Regions from separate parts of the Roseateles sp. P5_E4 genome, predicted to be linked through region 1. Evidence: predicted binding sites of a transcription regulator. Region 1 holds the regulator's gene; the other holds the start of a gene.

What was found. Region 1 encodes FliA, which starts transcription of late flagellar genes. Its sites were predicted from a motif close to CTAAAGTTTNNNNNNNNNNNGCCGNTA; they were not measured.
Region 2: ACXJLH_RS18110 (putative motility protein) is a predicted target of FliA. The motif match lies at 3,390-3,416, and genes of this name have one in related genera.

Annotation. Positions count from the first base shown of each region.
Region 1 covers NZ_JBFUMS010000006.1:231,051-241,374, reverse strand. Annotated here, with positions in the region: gene flhB (flagellar biosynthesis protein FlhB) at 1-756, shown strand, start outside; gene flhA (flagellar biosynthesis protein FlhA) at 852-2,942, shown strand; gene flhF (flagellar biosynthesis protein FlhF) at 2,939-4,600, shown strand; gene ACXJLH_RS14025 (flagellar biosynthesis protein) at 4,609-5,385, shown strand; gene ACXJLH_RS14020 (RNA polymerase sigma factor FliA) at 5,484-6,197, shown strand; gene ACXJLH_RS14015 (methyl-accepting chemotaxis protein) at 6,330-7,595, shown strand; gene ACXJLH_RS14010 (autotransporter) at 7,603-9,645, opposite strand; gene ACXJLH_RS14005 (GGDEF domain-containing protein) at 9,809-10,324, opposite strand, start outside.
Region 2 covers NZ_JBFUMS010000009.1:73,322-83,645, reverse strand. Annotated here, with positions in the region: gene ACXJLH_RS18120 (alpha/beta hydrolase family protein) at 1-1,572, opposite strand, end outside; gene nadB (L-aspartate oxidase) at 1,702-3,315, shown strand; gene ACXJLH_RS18110 (putative motility protein) at 3,425-3,625, shown strand; gene ACXJLH_RS18105 (hypothetical protein) at 3,616-3,906, opposite strand; gene ACXJLH_RS18100 (hypothetical protein) at 3,893-4,129, opposite strand; gene ACXJLH_RS18095 (hypothetical protein) at 4,126-4,314, opposite strand; gene ACXJLH_RS18090 (glycoside hydrolase) at 4,556-6,451, opposite strand; gene ACXJLH_RS18085 (hypothetical protein) at 6,855-7,091, opposite strand; gene ACXJLH_RS18080 (hypothetical protein) at 7,057-7,695, opposite strand; tRNA gene ACXJLH_RS18075 (tRNA-Arg) at 8,144-8,220, opposite strand; gene ACXJLH_RS18070 (OPT family oligopeptide transporter) at 8,237-10,234, opposite strand.

The DNA.
Region 1 (10,324 bases):
CAGGGGTTCGGCTCGGCCCTGAAGGCCGTGCTGCTGGCCCTGGTGCTGGGCATCGTCGGCGCGATGGTGCTGAAGGACCGCCTGGCGGCCTATGTCGGCATCATGTCCGTGCCGTTGCCGTCCGCCCTGGCCTACGCGGGCCAGCAGCTGATGGGGGGCCTCGGCCTGCTGGCCGTCGCGCTGGCGGTGTTTGCCGCCATCGACGTGCCGCTGCAACGCCAGCTCTGGCTGCGCCGCATGCGCATGAGCCGCGAAGAGGTCAAGCAGGAAATGAAGGAGGTTGAAGGCAACCTCGAGATCAAGGCCAAGATGCGCGCCATCATGCGCGAAATGGCCAAGCGCCGCATGCTGGCCGCCGTGCCGCAGGCCGACCTGGTGGTCATGAACCCGACCCACTACGCCGTCGCGCTGAAGTACGAGGAAGGCAAGATGGCCGCGCCCAAGGTCATCGCCAAGGGCGCCGACCTGCTGGCCATGAAGATCCGCGACCTGGCCAAGGAGAGCAAGGTGCCGGTGCTGCAGCAGCCGGTGCTGGCCCGCGCCCTCTACGCCCATGCCAAGGTCGACCACGAGATTCCCGCCGCGCTGTTCGGTGCCGTGGCCCAGGTGCTGGCGTACGTTTACCAGCTGCGCGCCGCCCTGGCCTCGCGCAACATGGCCCGCCCGGATGTGCCGCATCCGCATGTGCCGCCGGAGCTCGACCCGCACAACAAGCCGGGCTGGGCACCCGAGCCCGAGGAAGACTTCACGGAGTGAGCGCTGCGGGGAGAACAGCCCGGCTTTCCCGCCGTTTCTCCGGCTCAAGTTTTCCGGGCCGCCGCGAAGAATGCAGGTGAGACCAGACCTGCCGCATGAATAAGCTCACCGCCAAACTCCAAGCCCTGCTCGGCCCACGCGCGGGCATCATCGCCGCGCTCGGCGCGCCCATCGCGGTGCTGCTCGTGCTGTCCATGATGGTGCTGCCGCTGCCGCCCTTCGCGCTGGACCTGCTGTTCACCTTCAACATCGCGATGGCCGTGATGGTCATGATGGTCGCCGCCCACATGGTGCGGCCGCTGGACTTCGCGGCCTTCCCGACCGTGCTGCTGCTGACCACGCTGATGCGGCTGTCGCTGAACGTCGCCTCCACGCGCGTGGTGCTGCTGGAGGGCCACACTGGCACGGGCGCCGCCGGCAAGGTCATCGAATCGTTCGGCCACTTCCTGATCGGCGGCAATTTCGCGGTCGGCCTGATCGTCTTCGCCATCCTGGTGGTCATCAATTTCATCGTCGTGACCAAGGGCGCTGAGCGCATCGCCGAAGTCGGTGCGCGCTTCACGCTGGACGCAATGCCCGGCAAGCAGATGGCCGTGGACGCCGACCTGAACGCCGGCCTCATCAACGAAGCGGAGGCCAAGCGCCGCCGCGTGGAACTCTCCGACGAGGCCGACTTCTTCGGCTCCATGGACGGTGCCAGCAAGTTCGTGCGTGGCGACGCGGTCGCCGGCATGCTGATCTTGGCCATCAACATCGTCGGCGGCTTCATCATTGGCGTGGCCCAGCATGGCCTGTCCGCCGGCCAGGCCGCCGACAGCTACATCCTGCTGGCCGTCGGTGACGCGCTGGTGGCCCAGGTGCCGGCCCTGCTGATCTCGGTCGCGGCTGCCATGGTGGTGTCGCGCGTTGGCACGGACAAGGACATCGGCAGCCAGATCGGCAAGCAGGTGTTCGGCTCGGCCAAGTCGCTGGCCATCACGGCCGGCGTCATCGCCGCGCTGGGGCTGATCCCGGGCATGCCCCACGTCGTCTTCCTGCTGATCGCCGCCGGCCTGGGCTACCTGGCCTACTGGCTGCGCAGCAAGGAGCAGGCGCTGGAAGCCGCCAAGGCCGTCAAGCCCATCATGCCCAGCAGCGAAGGCGCCGGCGAAGCGAGCTGGGAAGACCTGGTGCCGGTCGACACCCTGGGCCTGGAGGTCGGCTACCGCCTCATCACCCTGGTCGACAAGAGCAAGGAAGGCGACCTCCTGAGCCGCATCAAGGGCGTGCGCCGCAAGTTCGCGCAGGAAGTCGGCTTCCTGCCGCCGCCGGTGCACATCCGTGACAACCTGGAGCTGCGCCCCAGCCAGTACCGCATCTCGCTGCGCGGCGCCGTTGTCGGCGAGGCCGAGGCCTTCCCCGGCATGTGGCTGGCCATCAACCCCGGCCATGCGACGCAAAAGCTCATCGGCACGCCGACGACCGACCCCGCCTTCGGCCTGCCGGCCGTGTGGATCGAGGAGCGGCAAAAGGAGATGGCCCAAATGAGCGGGTTTACGGTCGTTGATTGCTCGACCGTGGTGGCCACCCATCTTTCACACTTGATGCAAGTGCACGCGGCCAAGTTGTTGGGCCGCGTGGAGACACAAGCCCTGGTGGAACACCTCACCAAGCAGGCGCCGCAATTGATCGAAGACGTGATTCCCAAGATGGTCAGCATCGCCACACTGCAACGCGTTCTCCAGCTGCTGCTGGAGGAGGGCGTGCACGTCCGCGACATGCGCTCCATCGTCGAATGCCTGGCCGAGCATGCCGCCGCCGTCACCGACCCCGTCGAGCTGGCACGCCGCATCCGCACCCATATCGCGCCGGCCATCGTGCAGCAGATCTACGGCTCCACCAAGGAGCTGGACGTCATCGCGCTCGAGCCCGAGCTGGAGCGCCTCGTCACCCAGGCCCTCAATTCGCCGCACGGCGCAGCACTCGACCCGGGCGTGGCCGACACGCTGGCGCGCAGCGCCGCCGAGAACGCCCAGAAGCAGGAAGACCGCGGCGTGCCCGCCACGTTGCTGGTCCCCGACCTGATCCGCGCGCCCATGGCGCGCCTGCTCAGGCGCGCCGCGCCCCGCCTCAAGGTGCTCGGCCACAGCGAGATTCCTGAGACCCACACCATCCGCATCGGCTCCATCATCGGAGGCACAGCATGAACGTCCGCAAATTCACCGCTCGCACATCCCGCGAGGCGCTCGCGCTCGTCAAGCAGGCGTTCGGCGCCGACGCCGTCGTGCTGTCCAACAAGACCGTGCCAGAAGGCGTCGAGGTGCTGGCGATGGCGCCGGAAGGCATGGGGCAGATCGAGCAGATGGCCCACAGTGCGCCGCGCAGCCAGCCCCGCCCGCAGGTGCCGCCGCCCACCGTGCAACCGCAGGCGCCTGCCGCCCGTGCCAATTTCGCCGACCGCTCCCGCATGGAGCCCAGCTTCGGCAGCCCCGAGGTGAGTGGCGACGTCGAGCAACTCGCCATGAGCACGCTGAGCTTCCAGGACTATGTGCGCGAGCGCGTGCTGCGCCGCCGCCAGGCCGAGATGACGGGCCAGCCCGATCCCATCGCAACGGCACCGCGGATCGCCCCGCCGCCGACCCAGCCGGCGGCTACCTCCCTGGACGCCGCCCGCCAGCAGCGCGAGCGCCGCGCCGCCGAGGCCATTGCCGCGCTGGCACCCAAGCGCGCCGCTGCACCGGTTCAATCTCAGCCTCAGCCTAAACCTCGCCCGGCGCCGCCCGTGCTGCGCGACGAGATCCGCATCCCGTCAGCCAGTTCGCAACGCGCGGTGCCGCAGCTCAGCGACATCGGTGCCGTGGAGCCCATGCCGCTGCCCGGCCAGCCCAATGCCAGCCAGCGCAACCAGATGGACATGGCTTCCGAGCTGCGCCAGATGCGTGGCCTGATCGAAGAACGTTTTTCGTCGCTGGCCTTCATGGAAAAGCTGCAGCGCCAGCCCGTGCAGGCGCGTCTGACGCAAAAGCTGCTGGAACTGGGCTTCAGCCCGGCCCTGGTTCGCAAGCTGGCCGAGAGCTGCCCGTCCGAGTTCAAGCCCGGCTCGCCCGCCGACCCGGCCGACGAGACCGCCTGGGCCGCCCATGTGCTGTCACGCAACCTGCATACCGATGAGGCCGCCCCGGCCATCGAGGACCGCGGCGGCGTGTTCGCGCTGATCGGCTCCACCGGCGTCGGCAAGACGACGACGACCGCCAAGCTGGCTGCCCACTTCGCCACCAAGTTCGGTGCCAGCCAGCTCGGCCTCATCACACTGGACGCCTACCGCATTGGCGCCCACGAGCAGCTGCGCGCCTACGGCCGCATCCTCGGCGTGCCCGTGCACACCGCCCACGACCGCGCCTCGCTCGATGACCTGCTCGACCTGCTGTCCAGCAAGAAGCTGGTGCTCATCGACACCGCCGGCATGGCCCAGCGCGACAGCCGCACCCAGGAGCTGCTGGAGATGCTGGCCCACCCCAGCATCAAGAAGCTGCTCGTCATCAACGCAGCCCAGCAGGGTGAAACCATTGAAGACGTCGTCAACGCCTGGAAGGGCGCGGCCTGCGAAGGCGTCGTGCTCAGCAAGATCGACGAAGCCGTCAAGCTCGCCCCGGCCCTGGACACCCTGATCCGCCACAAGCTCAAGGTGCTGGGCGTGGCCAATGGCCAGCGCGTGCCGGAAGACTGGCACCGCCTGCCCAGCGTCGGCCTGGTGCAGCGCGCGCTCAAGGGCGCCGCCTCGGGCGCCTGGCGCATGGACAACACCGACGTCAATCTCATCTTTGCCGGTGCGCCGCTGACCGAAGGCATGAGGGCAGTCCACTGATGTCCATCATGCAAGACCAAGCCCACGGCCTGCGGCGGCTGTTCGCCGCCTCCAAGACCCGCTTCGTGCCGGTTGTCAGCAATCCGCGCGTCATGGGGGCCGGCGTGCTGCTGGAAGGCCTGTGCGCGGCCTTTGCCGAGCTGAACCTGAACACCCTGGTCGTCGACGCCGGTGAACACTCGGCCAAGCCCTCGGAGCTGGCCAGCGTCGATCTGTCCAACTGCATCGAGCGCCTGTCGCCCAAGGTGTCCTACCTTGCCGCGCGCGGGCTGCCGCTGCGCCACATCAATGCCCATGGTTCGGCGGCTTCCTTTCTGGAGGCCGTGGCTGACGCCGCACCCGACGCCGACGTCATCCTGCTGCACGCCCCGGCGGCCGAACTCGCCCGCATCGTGGCCCTGCGAGAGGTGCGCCCGCTGTTGCTGGCTGATACCGAGCCCGCCAGCGTCACGGAAGCCTACGCGGGCATGAAATGGCTCACACAACGAGCGGGGCTGATGGTCTACAGTCTGCTGATGGCCTGCCACCCTCAACTGCGCGTGGCCACCCGCATCGCGCAACAGCTTCATTCCTGCGCCGACGGCTTCCTCGGCGCGGTGCTGCGCGATTGGGCCTGCCTGGACCCAAGAGCCTCCCAGCACGCACCACTCACGCCTGAACTGCGCCATCTCGCCCGCGAGCTGCTGCTTGCAGCTCCCCCGGGAGCGGCCGTTGACGCCGCCTCCGACGCGACTCCGCTGCGCCCGGCGCGCAAGGCGTCTTCCCCGTTCATCGCTGCGCATTGATCTCGCCGGAGACCAAACATGATGCCCCCACGCTCACTGCGTTCGCTGCCCCCCGCGGGGGCGCTTCAGCCCCTTCGGGCGGCCGTGCGGAGCTGACCATGTACACACCCAAAGGCCGCCTCGACAACAGCACGCTGATCAAGCAGTACAGCCCGCTGGTCCGACGCCTGGCGCACCAGATGATTGCCAAGCTGCCGGCCAATGTGGAGGTGGATGACCTGATCCAGGTCGGGCTGATCGGCCTGACCGATGCGCTGTCGCGCTTCGACGCCGAGCAGGGCGTGCAGTTCGAGACCTTCGCCACCCAGCGCATCCGCGGCGCCATGCTCGACGAGTTGCGCGGCGGCGACTGGATGAGCCGCGGCACGCGCCGCCAGCAGCGTGAGATCGAAGTCGCGGTGCACAAGGTCGAGCAACGCCTGGGCCGCGCGCCGCGCGAGGACGAGATCGCCGCCGAGATGGGCCTGCCGCTGGCCGAATACCAGGAGCTGCTTGGCAAGGTGCGAGGCACCCAGCTGGTCTATCTGGAAGATATGTCGGGCGCCGACGGTGACAACGACTACCTCGACCGCCATGTGGCCGACGAGGGTGCCAACCCCGTCGCCCAGCTGCAGGACCACCGCATGCGCGAGGCGCTGGTGGCCGCCATCAAGAACCTGCCCGAACGCGAGCAGTTCGTCATGAGCATGTACTACGAGCACGACATGAATCTCAAGGAGATTGCGGCCGTGCTCAAGGTCACGGAGTCCCGCGTGTGCCAGTTGCACAGTCAGTCGATTGCAAGGTTGCGCGTTAAGCTGCGTGACTGGTAATTTACGGGGCCACTTCTTGCCGAGCCCCGGCCAATAAGCGGGGACAAATGCATGTTCAAGTGGCCCAAGGGCGGAGGTTCTTCCCCCGCCATCACTCGGGATGAGCCCGTCCGGCGAGATGACAGTGCGGCGTTGAATGTCGTCAAGCGGCTGGCCCGCTCGATTTCCACGGTCGGCAAGGATGCCGCGGAAGTGCGTGGTGCCCTGGAAGATACCCAGCGCATCGTCCAGGCCCAGAGCCAGGCCATGCAGGCCCTGGCTCAGCAGCTCAACCAGATTGGTCAGGCGCAGACCGCCATCACCACCGCCACCGCCCAGAGCGCTGCCGCAGTGCAGCGGGCCCGCGGCGCGCTCGGCGTCGTCGGTGGCGAGGTCGTTGGCATGGCGTCCACGCTGGCCCAGGTGTCGGGCGCCGCGGCCGAGATCACCAAGATTTCCCTGCAAACCCGCCTGGTCGCCTTCAACGCCGCCGTCGAAGCCAAGCACGCGGGCGATGCCGGGCGAGGTTTCGCTGTCGTTGCCGAGGCCGTCAAGGCGCTGGCCGGCCAGGTCGAGGCCTCGTCCAAGGCCATCGTCAGCGCCATCGCCAGCCTGCAGGAGCGCATCGATCGCTTCAGCGCCGAGCTGACCGAGAACCCGGCCAAGCCCAGCCAGATCCACGCCGCCTTCCACGAGGTCGAGCAGGACGTGCAGCGCATCTCCGCGTCGGCCGGCGAGAGCAGCCAGCAGATGAGCCTGCTCAACGAACGCGCCCATGAGCTGGAGCGCGAGGTGTCCCAGGCCTCGCACGGCCTCAAGGTGGCCTTCGACGGCAGCGACCGCTTCCTGCGCATGTCCGAGGAGCTCGTCGAGCAGATCGCCGAGAGCGGCGTCGAGGTCGACGACATGCCTTTCATCCGCACCGCCCAGCAGGCCGCCGCGGAGATCGGTACCCTGCTCGAAGAGGCGCTACGCGGTGGCCAGATCAGTCAGGCCGATCTGTTCGACGACAAATATCGCCCGATCGAAGGCACGGCGCCGCAGCAGCACACGACGCGCTTTTGCCAGTTGACGGATCGCCTCTTCCCCACCGTGCAGGAGAAGATGCTGGCCTTCAGCGACAAGGTGGTGTTCTGCATCGCGGCCGACCGCAACGGCTATATCGCGACGCACAACCGCAAGTACTGCCAGCCGCAGCGCCCGGGCGACACGGTCTGGAACACGGCCAACAGCCGCTACCGCCGCATCTTCAACGACCGCACCGGCCTGGCCTCGGCACGCAACACGCGGCCCTTCCTGCTGCAGACCTATCGGCGCGACATGGGCGGTGGCCGCTTCGTCATCCTGAAGGAGGCCGCGGCGCCCATCATCGTCGCCGGCAAGCACTGGGGCGGACTCCGCCTGGCTTTCAATTTCTGATCGGGAGCTACTGCACGGTGACGAAGAAGCTCGTGGCATCCTGCCCGGGCGCCACGGTCGCCCCATTGCTGCTGATCGAGCTGAACGCACCGCTGAGGCCACCGGTGGCCTGGATCAGCACGAGCTTCTGCCCCCGGGCGTAGCTGCCGCTGAAGTTCAGCACCAGGCTGCCACCGAGCATGGCAGGCCCGGCAACGCTGACATGGTCGTGGGTGACGCCAGGTGCGATGCCGGCGATAGAGAGCGTGAGCTGGCCGGTCGCGCCCTGCCGGAAGCTGCCCCCCAGCGCCAATTCATGTTGGCCGCTGGCCAGCCCCAGGGCCGCGTTGTTGACGACGTCGCCCGTGCCCATCGCATTGGCGCTGCCGGCCCAGGTGGTGCCCCCATTGAGCAGCGTGGCACCTCTGTAGCTGTTGTTCTGCAGCGTGAGCGCAGCAGCGCCGTTGTGAGCGAGGCTGCCGCTGCCGCTGATGTTGGACAGCGTGATCGCGGTCGTGGTGTTCTGGACGATGAGCTGGCCGTCGTTGACGATGGCATTGCTCGCCACGCCATTGGGCGACTCGGCCGTCAGCAGGCTGGCGTCACCGCTGTAGGTGGCCTGCAGGAAGGTCGATTTGCCCTTGCTCGCATTGACGGTGATGTAGTTCAGCGGCACGGGTGTTCCTGTGCCCAGGCGCAGGATGGCGTTGGCGCCGATGGTCGTGGTGCCGTTGTAGTTCTGCGGTTGGGCGAAGGTCACGTCGTTGCCCGGCGTCGGCATGACCTTGACGTTGCCCGTACCGACCGCGCCATCCCGGTGCGGGCCGCCCCCGCCGCCGGTGATGCCCACGTGCAGAGTCACCGGTCCGTTGTAGTTGAAGGCCAGCGTGCCGCTGCGCAGGTTGATGTAGGCGTTCTTCTTGCCAAGCGTCGGGTAGGGGTCGGCCGGCGACGGCGCCGACGGCAGAAAGAAGTTGGCGTGTGTGCCGTCGCCCCATTGGACGACGCCGGCGCCGCGCTCGATGTTGATGCCGCGGTAGCTGCCGTCGTTGCCGTTGACGTCGTTCGCGCCGCCGCGGTAGATGACCTTGGCGAAGTTCAAGCTGAGGTCGCTCAGGCCCGGGTTGACCAGGTTGGGATGGTTGTGCGGGCTGTTGTCGGTGTGGCTGTAGACGCCCGACATGACGATGGTCGACGGGCCGATGGCGTGGAAGTTGATGTCGTTCCCGTAGGCCGCTTCATAGATGTTCTGCGTCACCGTAACGACGCTGCCTGGCGGGCTCCAGACCAGCCATGAGCCTTCGTTGAGGACCGCCTTGGCATTGGCCAGCGATGCAGCGACATGGTTGCTGCCGAAATCCTGCCCGACGGTAAGAGCGAGCACACCCGAGTAGGTATTGACGCCACCCGATGAGTTGCCGCCCCAGACGTCCGGGGCCTGGACGATGCTGCCGCTGCCACTGATCTGGCCCAGCAGCACGAACTGCGCACTGCTGAGGATGATCGTGCCGTTGTTCAGGATGTTGTTGAGGTTGATCTCCCGGTTGATCAGGCTCGCCTCATTCTTGCTGTCGGACGTCGCGATGATGTTGGGCGAGCTGTCGGCACTGGTGTTGGTGCCGATCTGGAGCGTGGCGCCGGGATCGATGGTCAGCACCGGCGGGTTCAAGCCGGTGCGAGTCAGCGCATAGCCTGCGCCGGGATAGATTGTCTTTTTGACGACCTGGACTTGCTGGGCCGTCGGTAGCGTGAACGTGCTGGTGCGCGTGATGGTCAGCGTGCCCGTGCCGGCGGCGGGCATGAGGCGCAGCGTGCCCTGTCCGCTGATGATGCCGGAATAAGTCGTCGTGCCCGCGGGCAGCTTGATGACGGCGGTACCGTCCAGTGTGATGTCACGATTGGCGAGGACGTCCGCCGTGATGTCCCTGGCAGCCTGGACCGCCAGGGCGGAGGCGTCCGGTGTCGCGCTCGTGCTGGTGGCGTCTCCACCGCCGCCACAGGCCGTCGTGAGGACGGCGCAGCCGGCCAATAAAATTCCGCGCCGGCTGGCGCCAGTAAAGGTCGAACGCAAGGAGGCTCCTGCTGGATGATCTGCGAGCGCCGGTTGCCGCGCCCGCGCGCATCATGCCGGCGAGCCCGCTCCCGGCCGGAGTGCCAATTGCAACTTTCCGTTCACCCCAGGGGAACCGCGTCAAAGTTGGCGTGCAGCCTGCTTTGGGACGCGCCCGTGCAAATCACTCCGCGATACACGCCCGGTTCTTGCCGGTGTGCTTGGCCTCGTACAGGGCCACGTCGGCGCGGTCCAGCGCGGCTTCCAGCGTCTCGCCGGGGCGGTAGAGCGTGACGCCGGCCGAGAAGGTCACGAAGACGTCCTTGCCCTCGTGGTTGAACAGCGCACTGGACAACGAGCGCTGCAGCCGCACGAGCACCTGCTGGGCCTCGTCCAGCGGCGTGTTGGGCAGCATCAGCACGAACTCTTCGCCACCATAGCGCGCCACCATGTCGCCAGGGCGCAGCGAGGCCTGGGTGCGCTCGGCCAGCGACTTCAGCGCGATGTCGCCGGCATGATGGCCGAGGCTGTCGTTGAGCTTCTTGAAGTTGTCGATGTCCAGCAAAGCCAGGGCCACGCGAGTTGACTCCCGCTCGGCCTTGGCCTGCTCGATGCCGAAGGCCTGGATGAGGCCGCGGCGGTTGGCCACTTGCGTGAGCTGGTCGGTGTGGACTTCGTTGGACAGGCGGCGCAGCTCGCC
Region 2 (10,324 bases), on a different contig from region 1:
GGCCAGGCCCATCAGCGTGCTGTAGCCGCCGTAGCTGGCGCCGATGATGCAGGCCTTCTCGCTGGCCAACCCTTCCTTCTGCGCCCAGCGCAGCGCGTCGGTCACGTCGTCCTGCATGGCCTGGCCCCATTGCTTGAAGCCGGCGCGCAGATGCTCCTCGCCGTAGCCGGCGCTGCCGCGGAACTCCGGCTCGATGACGACGTAGCCGCGCGAGGCCAGGAACTGCCCCCATTTGTCCCATTCCCAGACATGGCCCCGCACCCAAGGCCCGCCGTGCACCAGCACAACGGCCGGGCGCGGCCCCTTGGCATCGTCGGCGCGCGTGATCCACACCGGCAGTTCGCGTCCGTCACGGGCCTTGATGGTCTTGAAATCCATCGTGGCCATCTGCTCGGGGGCGACTGCCTCGCGCACCCGGCCGATGGAGCGCCAGTGGGGCTCTCCGTCGGGCGGTTTACCCAGGTAGAGCCAGACCTTGCCGGGGTCGTGATCGCCGTAGGACTTGATGATGGCCACCATATCCTGCTGGCCGCAGCGAAGGCAGCTGATGCGGTTGATGAAGCCAGGCAGGCGCTTGTCGGCCTGCTGCTGGAACTTGGCCATGCGCTCATCCAGCCAGACCGTCGCCTCACTGTCCACCAGCGCCCGCACGCCCAGCACGGTGCCGCCTTCGGTGATCAGGTGGCCGGCGAAATCGAAGCCAGGCGTTGCCACGATGGCGGCCTGAGCGGGCGCTTTCGCTTGGGCGTCGTAGCGCGCCAACACGCCTTGCGGGCTTCCTTTGGGCACGTGCGTGACGTAGAGCGTGCCTTTGCTGTCGACGTCGTGGAGCCTGAAGGGCTGTTTCAGCACCGTCGTGTCGTAGAGCTGCTCCCATTGCGTGCTGCCCGGCTTGAGCCAGTAAGCCTGCAGGCGGTCGTTCGTGAAGCTCACTGCGGCGCGGGGCGCGCCGCTGGCGTCGACCAGCCACTGCTGGATGTTGTCGGCCGGTGCCTGAACGGCGACGTCGCGCGTCATGCCCGTGCGAGTGTTCAGCCACAACAGCGCCTGGGTGCGGCGCGAGTAGGAGGTCACCAGCACTTCTTCATTGGGTTCACCGGGCCGTGGCTCGGGCACCAGGCGCAGGCTGTGGCTCCAGTCCAGCAAGCTGTAGTCAGGCTCCCCCTTGTTGATCCCGAAGCGGTTGTCGCGCTCGATGAGCTTTCGCAGCCCGGTGCCGTCCGCGTTCACGGCGAACAGGCCCGGCGGCCGCCAGTTCTCGCCACTCAGGTCCGTGAGGCTGAAGACGAGCCGGTCATCGTTGACCCAATGGACCTGAGTGACATCCTCCTTGCCGAATTGCACGGCTCGCGTCAGCTTGCCACCGGGGGCCAGTTCCAGCACGACGAGGCCGACGCGCTTGGCGCCTTTGGCGGTCGTGATGGCCAGCCGCTTGCCCGAGGGCGACAGCGCGATTTCGCCGATGTCCGGATCGCCAAAGAACACCTCGGCCGGCGGTGGGGCCGCCCGCGCGGCGCTGACGAACAGCAAAAGGCCGGCAACGACGCCGGCCCAGCACTTCAATATCTCCATATCGCTCCCTGCACTGCTTCGTTGACAGCGGCGCGCAGCATAGGGGAGGGCGTGGCGTAGGCAGCCTGCGTGTGATGGCAATCCTCACCATGGCGCGGGAGTGCCGGCACTGCACGACAATGCCCGGCCATGACTGCTGCCCCCCCAGACGACGCCCCCGTCGTCATCATCGGCGCCGGCCTGGCCGGCCTCACCGTGGCCCTGCATCTCGCCGACAGCGTGCCCGTCGTCATCCTCGCCAAGCGCGAGCTGACCGAGGCGGCCACCGCGTGGGCCCAGGGCGGCATCGTCGGCGTGCTGGGCAGCGACGATTCCATCGAAAGCCATGTGCGCGACACCCAGGACGCTGGCGCAGGCCTCGTCGACGAAGCCGCGGCCCGCTTCATCGCCGAGCGCAGCGCCGCGGCCGTGGGCTGGCTGGTGGACCAGGGGGTGCCCTTCACGACCGACGACACCGGCCCGATGGGCCTGCACCTGACGCGTGAGGGCGGGCACGCCGTGCGCCGCATCGCCCACGCGGCCGACGCCACCGGCAAGGCCATCCACGACCAGCTGCTGGAGTTGGCCCGCAAGCACCCCAACATCACGCTGCGCGAGCGCTGGATGGCGCTGGACCTGATCACGTCACGCCACGTGCAGCGCGACGAACCTACCCGCGTCTACGGCACCTACGCGCTGGACATCGACACCCAGCGCGTGGAGACGCTGGCGGCACGCGCCGTCGTGCTGGCCACTGGCGGTGCCGGCAAGGTCTACCGCTACACCACCAACCCCGACACCTCGACCGGCGATGGCATCGCCATGGCCTGGCGCGCCGGCTGCCGGGTCGCGAACATGGAATTCATCCAGTTCCACCCGACCTGCCTGTATCACCCGCAGGAGCGCAGCTTCCTCATCACCGAGGCCTTGCGCGGCGAGGGGGCCTACCTGAAGCTGCCTGAACATCTCGGGGGCACCCGCTTCATGGCGGCGCATGACGAGCGCATGGAGCTGGCGCCGCGCGACATCGTCGCCCGCGCCATCGACTTCGAGATGAAAAGGCACGGCCTGGACCATGTGTGGCTGGACGCCACCCACCTGGGAGAAGCCTTCCTCATCGAGCATTTCCCGACCATCCACGCCCGCTGCCTCAAGCTCGGCATCGACATCGCCAGGCAGCCCATTCCCGTCGTGCCGGCCGTGCACTTCACCTGCGGCGGTGCCGTGACCGACCTGCTCGGCCGCTGCGACCTGCCGGGCCTGTATGCCGTGGGCGAAACCGGCTATACCGGCCTGCACGGCGCCAACCGCCTGGCCAGCAACTCGCTGCTGGAATGCGTGGTGCTGGGCCAGACCTGCGCGGCCGACATCCTGTCGCACCCGCTCCCCGACGGGGCCCCCATCCCAGCCTGGGACGAGAGCCAGGTCGAGAACGCCGACGAGCAGGTCGTCATCGCCCACAACTGGGACGAACTTCGCCTGTTGATGTGGAACTACGTCGGCATCGTGCGCACCACCAAGCGCCTGGAGCGCGCGTTGCACCGCATCAAGCTGCTGCGCGGCGAGATTGATGACTACTACGGGAGCTTCCGCGTCACACGCGACCTGCTGGAGCTGCGCAACCTCGTCGAATGCGCCGAGCTGATCGTGCGCTCGGCCCTGATGCGCCACGAGAGCCGCGGCCTGCACTTCAGCCGCGACTACCCGCGCACGCTGCCGGTGAGCTTCCCGACGGTGTTGATCAGCAAGCGGCGCCGACGCTAGCACCGAGCGCGGATATGCCGGGCCTCAGCTCTTCACCATACAAGCTCGCCGTCGTGCCAGGCTGCTCGTTCCGACTCAAGTTCTGATCAGGCCTGCCGATACATGCGAGATGGACATCGCCAACTCCGCCAGCGTCAACATCGCGTCGAGCAATACCCAAGGGGCAGCCGATGCGGTCGGCCTCCTGGTGCTGCGCAAGGCGATCGACATTCAGGCGGCGGGCGCCATGGCCCTGCTCAGCGCGCTGCCGCAGCAGCCGGCACTGGCGACCGAAGGCACGCTGGGGCGCAACGTGAACGTTTACGCCTGAGTAAGACCGGGGCGCGGTTCAGGCGCCCAGAATCCCCCGACCACCGCGCATCGCCCCTCTGCCCCAACGCGAGACCCGGCGCCGGCATAGGGCATCGTGACAGGCGTGGGCGAATTGAAGGCGGCAGCCAATCGGGCGCCGAAGAGCGGGCCGGTGGCGATGGCCATCACCAGGTTCCCGTCGCCATCGCGGGCGCTGATCCTGCCGGCGGCGCTGTCGAAGGCCCAATGGCTGACGCCGGCCTCGGCGCCAAGATGGCGGTTCGCATCAAGCAATCCCATGATCGTCTCCTGCTCTGGCGGCGAACTCGGCGACGGTGTCTTGCCACTCGTTCCAGCCGCCTTCCTTCACCTCGATGGCGCACAGAAATTCCATCTCGAAGCGCTTGGCCTGAGCCTCACGCCTGAGCCTGGCTCGCTCTTCGACCCGCTTGGCCCGGGCCGCGAAACGCCGCGGCATCTTCTCGAGCAGCGCGGCGAAGCCGACAGGTTTGTTGATCATCAAAGCACCGTCCTCCGCGGGTCCAGTTCGGTGCCTTCCCAGGCCTCTTCATCGGTCGTCGGCTGCGCGGCGAGGTGCGGCGCGTATTCGGCTTCCCATGCGCGCAACTGGCTGATGGTGATGCGCAGCAGCGAGGCGCTGGCCCAGAGCGCGTCATCCGGGGCAAGTGGGGTGGATTGAGATTGCATGTTGGCTCCTGTTTTCGATGGAGCCAGTCTCGGAGCCGGCCGGCCGCGGGGGTATCGCCCTTTGGGGGTGCCGAGGGGGGGTGGGCGGGCGGGCATCCCCCGTCGTATCCCTCCAAAGGGGGATGGCGGTCGACTCGAAAGCCAACACCTCAGATGCGAGAAAGGCGCCTAGGCTGTTGATTTCGCTAGGGATTCGTGGGCCTACGGCACCGGAGCCTGCGTCTGCGCCCGGGAAGGTGTCTCAGCCAGGGTTCAGTGCCGTCGCGGGCGGGCAGAAAGTCCTGGGCAGCACCGAGCGCCCGCTGAGTCTGACGCAGTTCGGCTGCAGGCCCTGCCAGGCCCGGCTGCCGAAGTTGGCTGTCACGGCCCTGCCGTCTGCGTAGCTGACCTGCTGCACGCTGTGGTCGTCCGTGAGCCACGCGAAGGCCGTGAGCGCCACGGGTGCCGACACGCCGTGCACGGCCTGGAAGTCGTCATGCGCCGCCTTCAGCCAGGCGGCGGCACTGGCGAGGTCGCGCCGGTCAAGGTTCCACAGAGTTGGCACGCCGTACAACAGCGAACGGGCGTAGCGGCGCGCTTCCTGGCCCACCACCTTGGTCAGGCTGAGTTCCCAACGATCCACGGTCACCAACGCGTCGTGGTAGACCGCATCGAACAGGGGCAGGCGATCAGCGGGTTCGAACAGAGCGCGTGCTTCGTCAGCCGTGGGCGTGAAGCGGCCGAAATAGATCGGAGGGCGCTCCGGTGGCCAATAGCCGCTGAAGCGCTTGTCGCTGAGCAGGGGCCAGAACGCCGCCACGTGGGCCTGCCCCGTGCCGTGCGAGTAATGCGTGACGTCGGCGCTCCAGGCGGTCACATTCTCCGAGCCCAGCACCAGGCCGAACTTGCGCATGCCCAGTTCCAGGCGGGCCAGGACGTTGCGGCGGTCCTGCGCCTTGGTCATGCGGTGCTCGGGGCTGAAGTCGTCGTAGAAGTTGCCGAAGCCGTCCACGTCGATGAAGACCTGGCTCGCGCCGTCACGGATGTGCCCCTCGTAGCGCTGCGCCGGGACAAAGCCTGCCGGGTGCCGTGCGATGGCTTCGCTGGACATCTGGCACCCTCGGCTGGCGAAGCCCGGCACGACGGCGCCCTGCTTGTCGCGCAGGCAGCCCGACGGATAGAGCTCAGGCCCCCAGATCGCGGCGGGCATGTCGGCCGTGTCGTCGGGTTGGCCATTGTCGAAGGCGTCGTAGGGCCCCGCCAGGTAGCGCAGGCCATGGGCCTTCTTCAGGTAGGCCGGCCGGACCAGGTGCTTGTGCGTCTTCGGGTCCTGGTCGTAGCTGATCACGAGCCTGGCAATACCCAGCGCCTTCAAGTCGTCCAGGAAAGCGAGATCGCGACCGTCGCCCCAGACGTACAGATGCGGGGCGCCAAACAGGCGGTTCAGACCGGGCACCTGCTTGTCGGCAAAGGATCGCAACCGACCCTGCTGCCGCAGGTGGCTTCTGTAGAACAGCGCCGGTGCGAGCGGGTTGGGTGCACCGAGCTCGATCATCAGGTCCAGCGTGCTGGCGCCGTCGGCGAAGTCATGTCTCAGGCTGGCCTGCAGCCCGTTCGAGTTCTGCAGGCAAAGCTCGGACTGAAAGCCGTCGTCCAGCGCGTAGGTGATGGCCCGCGTGCCTGTGAGGTGGGTCCACGCCGGGAAGGACAACAGGGTGGTGCCGCCGAAGCACTGCGGGCGGTTGAAGACAGAGCGCCAGTAGGCATCGTTGACGCCGAAGGCCATGCCCTGCCCATCCGGCACGATCCAGGTTCCTGACGAGACTTCCGGCATGGACGCCTGCCAGCGCGTGCCGTGCTGCCCGGTGACCGACACCTTGAGCGCCCGGCCTTGTGTACTGAGGCGCACCTGCTGGCCTTCGCCGGTTGTCCAGGCCCAGGCCCCCGGGCTTGTGGTGACCGGGCTGTCATGCGCTTGCGCCTGGGGCTTGAGCAGGGGGATCGGTGCGGCATCGCCGTCGCGGGCTTCGATACGCAAGGTGGCGCTGTCGACGAGGTAGGTGACCGAGCCGGCGTGGACCTCGATCACGGCCGCCTGCGCGATGGTCGACAGGATGGCCAGCAGCAGACCGCCGAGGCCCAAGGCGCGGGACGTCATGGATTCAGATGGCTTTGTGCAGTGCGGGCGATTGTCGTAGCCACCGCCGCGTACGGAGCGGTTCGGACTTCCGCTTGTCGATTTCTGCCGTCTCGGATCGTCGTGAGGTTGTGGCAGCAAGAAGCCGCCGCGACTCCCGGGCCGATGCCCAGTCCGTCAACTAAGGAATCCTTATGCGCAACGGTCTTGTTCCCGTGTCGTCGTGCCGGTGGGTCCATCTTCATGTCGTGATCGTCGTGTGTGCCGTGATCGCAGCGACGATCCAGTCAATCTGCGCCGTGGCCCCCATGGAAATGCAGGGTGCAACGGCTTCGACCCCTTCTAGAGACGCGCCGCAGCGCAGCGACACCTGAGTGTCGGCCGAACTGGGCACGGTGCGCAGGCAAGCCGTTGAATCATTCGGTCAGAGGACAGTTCCATGAGAAGGATCGTGTCGGTCGCTGACGGCATCGCCGGGCGCGGTGGGCGAGCGATAGCCCTGCAGGCCGAGCTCGGCGATATAGCGTCCATCCAGCGCCTGTTCGACGCAGCACAGCAGGCGTTCGGGGCGCCTGACATCGTGGTCGTCAACGCGGGCGTGGTGGTCATCAAGCCGGCGCGCCCATTCAACCCCCTTCGGCATCGAGATCAAGGAGGTCATTGACCGCCGCGTCCTGCGCATCGGCACTGCTCTTCAAGTCCAAGGCTGATTGACGCTTGTCGAGTAGCGAGACTGCGCCCGAAACGATCAGCGCCAGCATCGCAATTCCGAAGGAGAAACATCCACCGATGAAAAGCAGCACGGCGTGCGATTCAAGGTGGCGGAAATTCGCGCCGGCGTAGTACGCCGCATAGCCTGCGGCCAGTGCCATGCTGGCTAGACCGCTTCCGGTCATGACAATGGCCACGAGAAGCAGGAACCAGCAGACAAGCATTCCGGCGAGGGGAACCCGCCGCGCGCTGTGGATATCGACAACCTTCTCAGAGAACGTGATTGATGCGACGAGGATGGCGACCAGAATTGTCAAAAAACTCTTTGCCAAGTCCTTCGACTCCGCGTAGTCCTTTTCCAGAAACAACTTCGCGTTGCGCTCGATGCAGTCAGCGAACTTGGCATCCGTCGACTGCAAGACCTGGTCCGAGCCATCCACGCAGATGGTCAAGGAGCCGGGCGCTTGGAACCACGGGAGGGTCAATTGCCTGGCAGCGAAGATCGCTAAGGCAGCAATACCAACGACTAAGAACCAGCGAATTGATTTGGTCATGGCTCCGTGTACAGGCGCAGGGCATTGGATCGCCCTCAAGCAGTCGCACGTTCGCACGCAGGTCCAACCGAGCGAATCATCAGATGTGAGGAGGAAGACCGTTCGCATATCGGACTGTCACGCTTTTCCGTTCGACAGCTTGGCCCAAGGCGCGACGCCGAGCCGGCCGGTGCATCGAAGCCGATGGCGAATTGCATCAGATGGCCGCCGGCATACTTAAAGAAGCGACGGGAAGGCGAGGATAAAAGCGACTCAATGGGTCGAGGTCAGCGCGCTTGCCGTGGCCCACCGCTGCCAAAAGCGGACATGCTCCGTCTCTCGCGGTCCGGTCCGCGATGCCATTAGTCCCGAGCCACTCGGTCAACCGCCACCTGGCACGAAAAAAGCGCCCAAGCCCCTGTGGAACTTAGGCGCCTGATCGGCGGTGAGTTCTCATGAACTCTTGATTTGGCCTGCCCGGAGGGACTCGAACCCCCGACCTGCTGCTTAGAAGGCAGCTGCTCTATCCAGTTGAGCTACGGGCAGACAGAACGGGTGATTATCAGATCAGCACGCCGATGATCGCGTCGCCGATGCCCATCAGGGCGGCGCCTGAGATCAAGCCGGCGCAGATGGGCTCCATGCCTTCGACCCAGATGCGGTGGCCGCGGGAGTCGGCGGGGGCGTTCTTGTACTTCTTGGCCATGTACCAGAACATCAGCGCGCCGACGAACATCATGAACGTGGCTTGCGGCGGCAGCGTGACGCCCAGGCCGATGGCTACGGCCGACAGGCCCGATTTGCCCTTGGTGACGATGCGCGCCACCTCGATGGCGATGGCCGCCAGGGCCGCAACGGCCATGGAGATCAGCGCGGAGGTGGGCAGGCTCTTCAATCCCTTGGCGATGATGTCGGCCACGCCCTTCCACTGCAGCGCGGCAGGGAAGCCGAACTGGTCGGACACCATGTTCGCCGCGCTGGCAGCGCCGTTGGCATCAGGCTTGATGAACAGCAGGAAGAACAGCGGCACGCAGACCAGCACGCCGGCCAGGTTGCCGATGATGTGGCCGATGGCCTGGTGGCGCGGCTTGCCGCCGAGCATGTAGCCGGGCTTGATGTCGGACAGCAGGTTGGCCGCGTTGGAGGCGATCTCGGCCGTCATGCCCGCAGGCAGCAGGTTGGAACCGGGGTTGGTGCGGTCCAGCGCGCCCATCGTGAACTGCGTGATCTTGGACAGGGACCCGGTCGGCGTCCACGACGTTAGCGCCATGGAGTTGGTGCAGATCACGGTCAGCACGAAGATCAGCGGCAGCGACACGATGGCCAGCCACAGCGGCACGCCGAAGAAGGCGTGCGTGGCGTAGCAACCCATCAGGCTGACGACGGGCACGCCGATCCAGCTGATCCACAGCGGCACCTCGATGTCCTTGAGCAGGTCGCTCTTGGGCTCGGCCTTGGCCGCCACTTGTGCAGGCGTCTTGCGCTTGAACGCACTCGTGAAGATCTCGGGCTTGGCCAGCAGCGACACCAGCGCGCCCACGACCATCATCGTCACGCCCCACCACAGCGACCACTGGTTGACGATCTCCACGCGGTTCAGCGGGATCAGCACGCCATTGGCGCCCAGGCGCGGCGCGATGTCACCGGCCTGGATCATCAGCGGTGCCAGGAACACGAAGTTGACGATGACGCCAACGAAGCAGCTCGTCGCGACGGCGAGGCCCATCAGGCCCCCGGTGCCGATCAACGCGGCGTCCACCACCAGGCGCAAGCCCAGGGTGCGGAAGTCCGTTCCCAGGATGCTCGGGATGAAGCCATGCGCCTTGACGGCCCAGGCGTAGTAGTAGTCATCGATGCGCTCGTGCAGATGCCAGGGCTCCGCCATGCCGGCCCACTTGTCCATGGCCAGCAGCTTGAACTGGATCAGCTTCATCCAGCCTTCGCCGCAGATGCCCTGCAGCAGCGCCGCGCCGCCGGCCACCCAGCCCAGCAGCTTGGCCTTGAACATGCCCTCGCTGCCCTTGCCGTGGTACAGCGAGTCGAGCACCACGCCGCAGGCACGGCCTTCCGGGAAGGGGGCCTGGTCTTCATTGATGAAGCGGCGCTTCAGCGGGAAGGCCAGCAGCACGCCCACCAGCGACACCAGGAACATCCAGATGGCGATCTGCCACCACAGCGGCACATGGCCCGTCACCAGCATGTAGGCCGGCAGGCTGGAGATCAGCGCCGTGGTGACATAGCCCGACGCCGTGGCGATGGACTGGGTGCAGTTGTTCTCAAGGATGGTGTAGTCCTGGGCCAGGCCGGCTGCGTGCAGCGCGCGGAACAGCGCAAAGGCCAGGATGACCGAAGTGAGGCCAACGCCGAGGGAAATGCCCGTCTTGGCACCGATGTACAGGCCGGTGGAGGAGAGCACACCGCCGAGCAGGAAACCGGTGATACCGGAGCGCAGCGAAAGCTGGGCCATGTCGCCGCGGAAGACGTTCTTGAACCACCACTCGTCCTTTTGGGCGCGTGACATGGTGGCGATCTGCTCGTCGGTCAGGTGTTGGAGTGCCATGAGATCAGGGCGGCGCTTGTGACGCGGCCTGGTTAAAGCAAAGCTGGCGATTGTCCCGGCCGACCGCTCGGTCGGACTTTGGGATATGCC